Piscinibacter sp. HJYY11: one gene and its partner. The protein of the gene in region 2 interacts with the protein of the main gene of each other region in a pairwise test. Links are inferred from orthologs where the notes say so. Each region holds a gene or a part of one and is shown on either strand. Other genes may lie near its edges.

Region 1 (3,707 bases), on a different replicon or contig from region 2:
GTCATCGGCCATGGCCGCGATCTGCTGGGCCGGGCGGGCCACGACGTCGCGCGTGATGCCGTCCAGCTGGTTCTGCTGCAGGGTCAGCAGCCGCTGGACCAATTCCTTCTTGGCCGCACTGGCCGGCACACCGGGGATGGCGGTGTTCTGGGCATGGGCGACGGTTGCTGCGGCCACCAGGGCCAGGCCGATCAGACGCTTCATTCTTCAGTGCTTTCAGTGGTGGGCTCGTCGCCCGAGTTGGCATCGTTCTCGACGATGCGTTGCAGGCCGCTCAGCTTGGAGCCATCGTCCAGGGCGATCAGCGTGACACCTTGCGTCGCGCGACCGAGCTCGCGGATCTCGGAGACTCGGGTGCGCACGAGCACGCCCTTGTCGGTGATGAGCATGATTTCATCGGCAGGCCGCACCAGGGTGGCGGCGACAACCTTGCCGTTGCGCTCGCTCTGTTGGATCGCGATCATTCCTTTGGTTCCCCGGCCGTGGCGGGTGTATTCCACGATGGAGGTGCGCTTGCCATAGCCGTTTTCGGTCGCGGTGAGAACGCTTTGCGTCTCGTCCTCGGCCACGAGCATCGCGATCACGCTCTGGCCGTCTTCCAGCATCATGCCGCGCACGCCGCGGGCACCACGGCCCATGGCACGCACGTCGTCTTCATCGAAGCGCACGGCCTTGCCGCCGTCGCTGAAGAGCATCACGTCGTGCTTGCCGTCGGTGAGCGCCGCGCCGATGAGGTAGTCACCTTCGTCGAGGTCGACGGCGATGATGCCGGCCTTGCGCGGGTTGCTGAATTCGTCCAACGAGGTCTTCTTCACCACGCCCTGCGCCGTGGCGAAGAACACGAAGTGGTCGGCCGGGAAGCTGCGGAAGCCATCGGTCAGCGGCAGCACCACGTTGACCTTCTCGCCCGGCTGCAGCGGGAACATGTTGACGATCGGCTTGCCGCGCGATGCGCGCGAGCCCTGCGGCACTTCCCAGACCTTGAGCCAGTACACGCGGCCGCGGTTGGTGAAGCACAGAATGTAGTCGTGCGTGTTGGCGATGAAGAGCTGGTCGATCCAGTCGTCTTCCTTGGTCTGTGCTGCCTGCTTGCCCCGGCCGCCGCGCTTCTGCGCGCGGTACTCGCTGAGCGCCTGGCTCTTGATGTAGCCGGTGTGCGAGAGCGTGACCACCATGTCGGTGGGCGTGATCAGGTCTTCGGTGCCGAGGTCTTGCGCGTTGTGCTCGATGGTCGAGCGGCGTGCGCCGATCTTGGTCTGGCCGAACTCGAGCTTGATGGCTTGCAGCTCGTCGGAAATGATGGTCGTCACGCGCGAGGGCGTGGCCAGGATGTCGAGCAGGTCGGCGATCTGCGCCATCACTTCCTTGTACTCGCCGACGATCTTGTCCTGCTCGAGGCCGGTCAGGCGTTGCAGACGCATCTGCAGGATCTCGCTGGCCTGGTCGTCCGACAGGCGATAGAGGCCGTCGGGCTGCATGCCGTATTCGCGCGGCAGGTTCTCCGGGCGGTAGGCATCGCGGCCGCCGGCGGTTTCCTTCTCGGCGCGGGCGAGCATTTCGCGCACCAGCGACGAGTCCCACGACTTGCTCATCAGCGCAGCCTTCGCGATCGGCGGCGTGGCCGAGGTCTTGATGGTCTCGATGAACTCGTCGATGTTGGCTAGCGCGACGGCCAGGCCTTCCAGCACGTGGCCACGTTCACGGGCCTTGCGCAGCTCGAACACCGTGCGGCGGGTGACGACCTCGCGGCGGTGCTCCAGGAAGATCGCGATCAGGTCCTTCAGGTTGCACAGCTTGGGCTGGTTGTCGATCAGCGCCACCATGTTCATGCCGAAGGTGTCCTGCAGCTGCGTCTGCTTGTACAGGTTGTTCAGCACCACCTCGGGCACTTCACCGCGCTTCAGTTCGATCACCACGCGCATGCCGGACTTGTCGGACTCGTCCTGGATGTGGCTGATGCCCTCGAGCTTCTTCTCGTGAACCAGCTCGGCCATGCGCTCGAGCAGGTTCTTCTTGTTCACCTGGTAGGGGATCTCGTCGACGATGATCGCCTGGCGCGCGCCCTTGTCGATGTCTTCGAAGTGGCACTTGGCGCGCATCACCACGCGGCCGCGGCCGGTCTTGTAGCCCTCACGCACGCCGCTCGTGCCATAGATGATCCCGGCGGTGGGAAAGTCTGGCGCGGGGATGATCTCGATCAGCTCGTCGATCGTGGCCTGCGGGTTCTTCAAGAGGTGCAGGCACGCATCGACGACTTCGTTGAGGTTGTGCGGCGGGATGTTGGTCGCCATACCAACCGCGATGCCTCCGGAGCCGTTGACCAGCAGGTTGGGCAGGCGCGTCGGCAGCACGAGTGGCTCTTTCTCCGAGCCGTCGTAGTTGGGTCCAAAGTCCACCGTCTCCTTGTCGAGGTCGGCGAGCATCTCGTGTGCGATCTTCGCCAACCTGATTTCGGTGTACCGCATGGCCGCGGCGTTGTCGCCGTCGACCGAGCCGAAGTTGCCTTGCCCGTCGATGAGCATGTGGCGCATCGAGAAGTCTTGCGCCATGCGCACCGCGGTGTCATACACCGACTGGTCGCCGTGCGGGTGGTACTTGCCGATGACGTCGCCAACGATACGCGCAGACTTCTTGTAGGGCCGGTTCCAGTCGTTGTTCAGCTCGTGCATCGCGTAGAGCACGCGCCGATGCACAGGCTTCAGGCCGTCGCGCGCATCGGGGAGAGCACGCCCCACGATCACGCTCATCGCGTAGTCGAGGTACGAACGCCGCATCTCCTCTTCGAGGCTGATCGGCAGGGTTTCCTTGGCGAACTGGGTCATGCGGAGTGGGCAGAAAAGCCATGAAGGCAGGCACCGTTCGGCCTGCGCGCGAAACCCGCGATTCTAGGCGCTGGAACAGTGCTGTCGCAGTCGCGCAACATCGGGCTTTGCTTCGGTTTGCACCGATGGCAAAAGGCTTGGGTCCGAATACCCTATGGCACAATCGATTGTCGGTGGGAAACGCCCGAGTTACTTGGGGTTTGCCAGTACTTCCCGATTCGGTTTAGCGTTTCTCGTTAGAACATCTGCCCTTTCCTTGAGAGGAGAACCATGAAGAAACTGAACAAGGTCGCATCGCTCTTCGCAACCGCCACGCTCGCTATGGCTGCAGGCTCCGCGTTTGCCCAAGCCAAGTCCGTCGACAACTGGACCAGCGGCTTTGGCCTGCCCTGGAAGGCTGGCGCCGCCGACCTGTGCTGGCGTGATGCGTTCTGGACCCCTGCGACCGCTCATCCCTCGTGCGATGGCGCACCGAAGGCTGCACCGGCCCCCGCTCCGGCACCTGCCCCGGCACCTGCTCCCGCCCCCGCGCCTGCTCCCGCCCCCGCGCCGGTTGCTCCGCCTCCCCCGGCTCCTGCCCCTGTGGCCCCGCCCGCTCCGGTGAGCGAGAAGGTCACCTTCGCCGCTGACGCCTTCTACGATGTGGGCAAGTCGGTGCTGAAGCCCGATGCCAAGGCCAAGCTGGATGACCTGGTCAGCAAGACCTCGGGTGTGAACCTGGAAGTCATCATCGCCGTGGGTCACACCGACTCCGACGGTTCGCCCGCCGCGAACCAGAAGCTGTCGGTTGCTCGTGCCGAATCGGTGAAGAGCTACCTGGTCAGCAAGGGCATCGAAGCCAACCGCGTCTACACCGAAGGCAAGGGCGAAGCATCGCCGGTCGCC
Region 2 (4,531 bases):
GGTGACGGCCTCTCGTCGCTCGCCCTCGAGCGGCACGCGCTGCCACTGCTCACCGAAGTGCGCCGACGAGCCCCTGCCGGTTGGCGCCTGGGGCCCGTGGTCGTCGCCGAGCAGGCGCGTGTCGCGCTCGGCGACCCGATCGGTGAAGCCCTTTGCACCCAGCTTGTGGCGGTGCTGATCGGCGAACGCCCTGGCCTCAGCTCGCCCGACAGCCTGGGCGTCTACCTCACCTGGGCGCCGCGCACCGGCCGGCACGACGCCGAACGCAACTGCATCTCCAACATCCGGCCCGAGGGCCTGCCGTATGCGCAGGCGGCGCACACGCTGTGGTGGCTGGCGCAGGAAGCGCGCCGCCGACAGCTCACCGGCGTGCAGCTGAAAGACGAGAGCGGCGCACCGGCGCTGAGCGCCGAGCCCACGGCACCGCGCCTGTAGGCGAGGTCCGACCACGAACCGCGCCTCTCTCTCGCAGCCGACTCGAGACGATCGGCGTAGCCTTGTCTCACGGTGAAGCATGTGCATCACATGCTTCGTATGGCAACCACCGACTGAAGGAGTTCATATGAACCGAGACCAAGTGAAGGGCGCCATGAAGGACGCCGCCGGCAAGGTGCAACGCAAGACCGGCGAAGTGATCGGCAGCCCCAAGCACGAAGAGCGTGGCGCGGCCAAGCAGGTCGAAGGCAAGGCGCAGAAGAGCGTGGGCAACGCGCGTGAAGCGCTGAAGGGCTCGCGGCATCGTGTCTGATGTCTCGACAGCACCATGACAAAGGCCCCTCGCGGGGCCTTTGCTTTTTTGAGCCGCTGCGCTCGACGCTCTAGACGTCGATGTTGGCGGCCCGCAGCGCGTTCTGCTCGATGAAGTCGCGCCGCGGCTCGACCTCGTCGCCCATCAGCATGGTGAACACACGGTCGGCCTCGATCGCGTCGTCGATCTGCACCCTGAGCAGGCGGCGCACGTTCGGGTCCATGGTCGTTTCCCAGAGCTGCTCGGGGTTCATTTCGCCCAGGCCCTTGTAGCGCTGGCGGCCGACGGCCGACTCGGCCTGCTGGATCAGCCAGGCCATGGCCTGGCGGAAGTCGCTGACCTTGGCTTCCTTCTGCTTCTCGCCTTCGCCACGCTTGACGACGGCTTCGGCGCTCACCAGGCCCTTGAAGGTGCGGCCGGCGGTGCTCAGCGCTTCGTAGTCGGCACCGTGCACGAAGTCGGCGGTGATCACGCTGCTCTTCACGTTGCCGTGGTGCATGCGGCTGATGCGCAGGATGTGCTTGTCCATGCGGGTGTCGAACTCGGCGGTGACCTCGGCATTGTGCAGCGCGGCCTTCAAGGCCGCCGCCGACTGTTCAGCGCTTTCCAGCGTGTCGAGGTTGATCTCCAGCCCGTTCGCCATGGCGCGCAGGGCCTCCACGTCCATCCACTTGGCCAGGCGGTCGACCACGTTGTTGGCGAGCACGTATTGGCGCGCCAGCGTGTCGAGCGTCTCGCCGGCCAGCACCGCGCCGCCCATGCCGGTCTCGAGCTTGGCGTCTTTGAGCGCCACCTTGAGCAGGTAGGCATCGAGCTCGTGGCCGTCCTTCAGGTACTGCTCTTCCTTGCCGAGCTTGACCTTGTAGAGCGGCGGCTGCGCGATGTAGACATGGCCACGTTCGACGATCTCGGGCATCTGCCGATAGAAGAAGGTGAGCAGCAGCGTGCGGATGTGCGCACCGTCCACGTCCGCGTCGGTCATGATGATGATGCGGTGGTAGCGCAGCTTGTCAGGGTTGAACTCTTCCTTGCCGATGCTGGTGCCGAGCGCGGTGATCAGCGTGAGGATTTCATTGCTGGTGAGCAGGCGCTCGAAGCGGGCACGCTCCACGTTGAGGATCTTGCCGCGCAGGGGCAGGATCGCCTGGAACTTGCGGTCGCGGCCCTGCTTGGCGGAGCCCCCGGCGGAGTCACCCTCGACGATGTAGATCTCGCACAGCGCCGGGTCTTTTTCCTGGCAGTCGGCGAGCTTGCCGGGCAGGCCCATGCCGTCGAGCACGCCCTTGCGGCGCGTCATCTCGCGCGCCTTGCGGGCGGCCTCGCGGGCCTTGGCGGCTTCGACGATCTTGCCGCAGATGATCTTGGCGTCGTTGGGGTTCTCGAGCAGGTAGTCGGTCAGCGCCTTGCTCACCACGTCTTCCACCGGGCCGCGCACTTCGCTCGACACCAGCTTGTCCTTGGTCTGGCTGGAGAACTTGGGCTCGGGCACCTTCACGCTGAGCACGCAGCACAGGCCTTCGCGCATGTCGTCGCCGGTCACCTCGACCTTGGCTTTCTTGGCGAGCTCGTTGTCTTCGATGTACTTGTTGATGACACGCGTCATCGCGGCGCGCATGCCGGTGAGGTGGGTGCCACCGTCACGCTGGGGGATGTTGTTGGTGAAGCACAGCACCGACTCGCTGTAGCCGTCGTTCCACTGCATCGCCACCTCGGTGGTGATGGTGGTGCCCTGTTCGCTGTTCTTCTCGCCCGTGGCGTGGAAGACGGTCGGGTTCAGCACCTTCTTGCCGGTGTTGATGAAGTCGACGAAGCCCTTCACACCGCCGGCGAAGGCGAAGTTGTCTTCCTTGTTGTTCCGCTCGTCGACGAGGCGGATCTTCACGCCGTTGTTGAGGAACGAAAGCTCGCGCAGGCGCTTGGCGAGGATGTCGTAGTGGAAGTCGTTGTTCTGCTGGAAGATCTCGTCGTCGGGCAGGAAGTGGACCTCGGTACCGCGCTTCTCGGTCTCGCCGGTGATGCGCATCGGGCTCACCTCGAAGCCATCGCGCATCTCGATCAGGCGGTCTTGCGGCACGCCTTTCTTGAACTCGATGTAGTGCTGCTTGCCGTCGCGGCGCACGGTCAGGCGCAGCCACTTCGAGAGCGCGTTCACGCACGACACGCCCACGCCGTGCAGGCCGCCCGAAACCTTGTAGCTGTTCTGGTTGAACTTGCCGCCGGCGTGCAGCTCGGTCAGGGCGATCTCGGCCGCCGAACGCTTGGGCTCGTGTTTGTCGTCCATCTTCACGCCCGTGGGGATGCCGCGGCCGTTGTCGATGACGGAGATGGAGTTGTCGCTGTGGATGGTGACGACGATGTCGTCGCAATGGCCGGCGAGGGCTTCGTCAATCGAGTTGTCGACCACCTCGAACACCAGGTGGTGCAGGCCGGTGCCGTCGGAGGTGTCGCCGATGTACATGCCGGGGCGTTTGCGCACCGCTTCCAGGCCCTCGAGGATCTGGATACTGCCCTCGCCATAACCGGCGCTGATCTCGGCGGCGGTCTTCTTGGCGGGTTCTTCGGGGAGGTTTTGGACGTCGGTCATGGCCGCTTGGAACTCTCTCAACGGGGTAGGCACCCCTCTTTAGAAACGGTGAAGCGGGCCGAAGCCCGCTTGGCATGTCACGGTCGGCACGAGGGCCGCGCAGGGGTCAGATCCTCATCGGCATCACCACGTACTTGAAGCCGGCCTGCTCGGGCACGGTGATCAAGACGCTGGAGTTGGTGTCCTGGAGCTCGAGCTTGACCATGTCGACGCTCATGTTGGCCAGCACGTCCATCAGGTAGGTCACGTTGAAGCCGATCTCGATGGTGTCGCCGCCGTAGTCGACCTCGAGTTCTTCCTTGGCCTCTTCCTGTTCGGCGTTGCTCGAGGCGATGCGCAGGCTGCCGGGCTCGAGGTTGACGCGCACACCCTTGAACTTCTCGCTCGTCAGGATGGCGGCACGTTGCAGGCTCGCCAGCAGCGGCGCGCGGCCGAGCGTGAGGCTGTTCTTGTGGTTCTTCGGGATCACGCGGTTGTAGTCGGGGAACTTGCCCTCGACCAGCTTGGTGACGAACTCCATGCCCGAGAAGCTGAACTTCGCCTGGTTGCCGGCAAAGCGCATCTCGATCGCGGTGTCTTCGTCCTTCAGGAGGCGCTGCAGCTCGAGCACCGTCTTGCGCGGGAGGATCACTTCCTGCTTCGGGATCTCGACATCGAGCGTGGCCTGCGCGAGCGCGAGGCGGTGGCCATCGGTGGCGACCAAGGTCAGGCTCTTGCCTTCGGCGACGAAGAGGATGCCGTTCAGGTAGTAGCGGATGTCGTGCACCGCCATCGCGAAGTGCACCTGGTTGATCAAGGTCTTCAGCGTCTTCTGCGGCACGCTGAACATCGGCCCGAAGTCGGCGGCTTCCTGCACCAGCGGGAAGTCGTCGGCCGGCAGGGTCTGCAGCGTGAAGCGGCTCTTGCCGCCTTGCAGCGTGAGCTTGTTCTGGTTGGCCGACAGGCTCACCGTCTGGTCGGCCGGCAGCGAACGCAGGATGTCGATCAGCTTGCGGGCCCCAACGGTGGTGCTGAAGTTGCCCGCGTCGCCGTCGAACTCGGCCGTGGTGCGCACCTGGATCTCGAGGTCGGAAGTCGTGAACTCGATCTGGCCGCCGGTCTTCTTGATCAGCACGTTGGCCAGGATGGGCAAGGTGTGACGACGCTCGACGATGCCCGAGACGGCCTGCAAGGCGCTCAAGACTTTTTCTTGTGCTGTC

The links. The genes of interacting proteins can lie anywhere in the genome.
Region 1: the proteins of gyrB (region 2) and gyrA interact in binary tests that used the Escherichia coli proteins (3 or more experiments, as listed by UniProt). The link is inferred for Piscinibacter sp. HJYY11 from one-to-one orthologs.

What each region holds. Positions count from the first base shown.
Region 1 is NZ_JAERQZ010000002.1:116,013-119,719, forward strand. The notes cover bases 1-3,191. They hold gyrA (DNA gyrase subunit A), read right to left. Parts: upstream 2,823-3,191; coding sequence 201-2,822; downstream 1-200. Other genes in these bases: JI745_RS24300 (hypothetical protein), read right to left, coding at 1-204; ompA (outer membrane protein OmpA), read left to right, coding at 3,093-3,191. Also shown: more of ompA, read left to right, coding at 3,192-3,707. UniProt on the Escherichia coli protein: A type II topoisomerase that negatively supercoils closed circular double-stranded (ds) DNA in an ATP-dependent manner to maintain chromosomes in an underwound state.
Region 2 is NZ_JAERQZ010000001.1:3,285,253-3,289,783, reverse strand. Bases 576-3,698 are described here. They hold gyrB (DNA topoisomerase (ATP-hydrolyzing) subunit B), read right to left. Parts: upstream 3,333-3,698; coding sequence 819-3,332; downstream 576-818. Other genes in these bases: dnaN (DNA polymerase III subunit beta), read right to left, coding at 3,439-3,698; JI745_RS15220 (CsbD family protein), read left to right, coding at 576-748. Outside these bases: ethanolamine ammonia-lyase subunit EutC, read left to right, coding at 1-435; more of JI745_RS15220, read left to right, coding at 563-575; more of dnaN, read right to left, coding at 3,699-4,531. UniProt on the Escherichia coli protein: DNA gyrase negatively supercoils closed circular double-stranded DNA in an ATP-dependent manner to maintain chromosomes in an underwound state.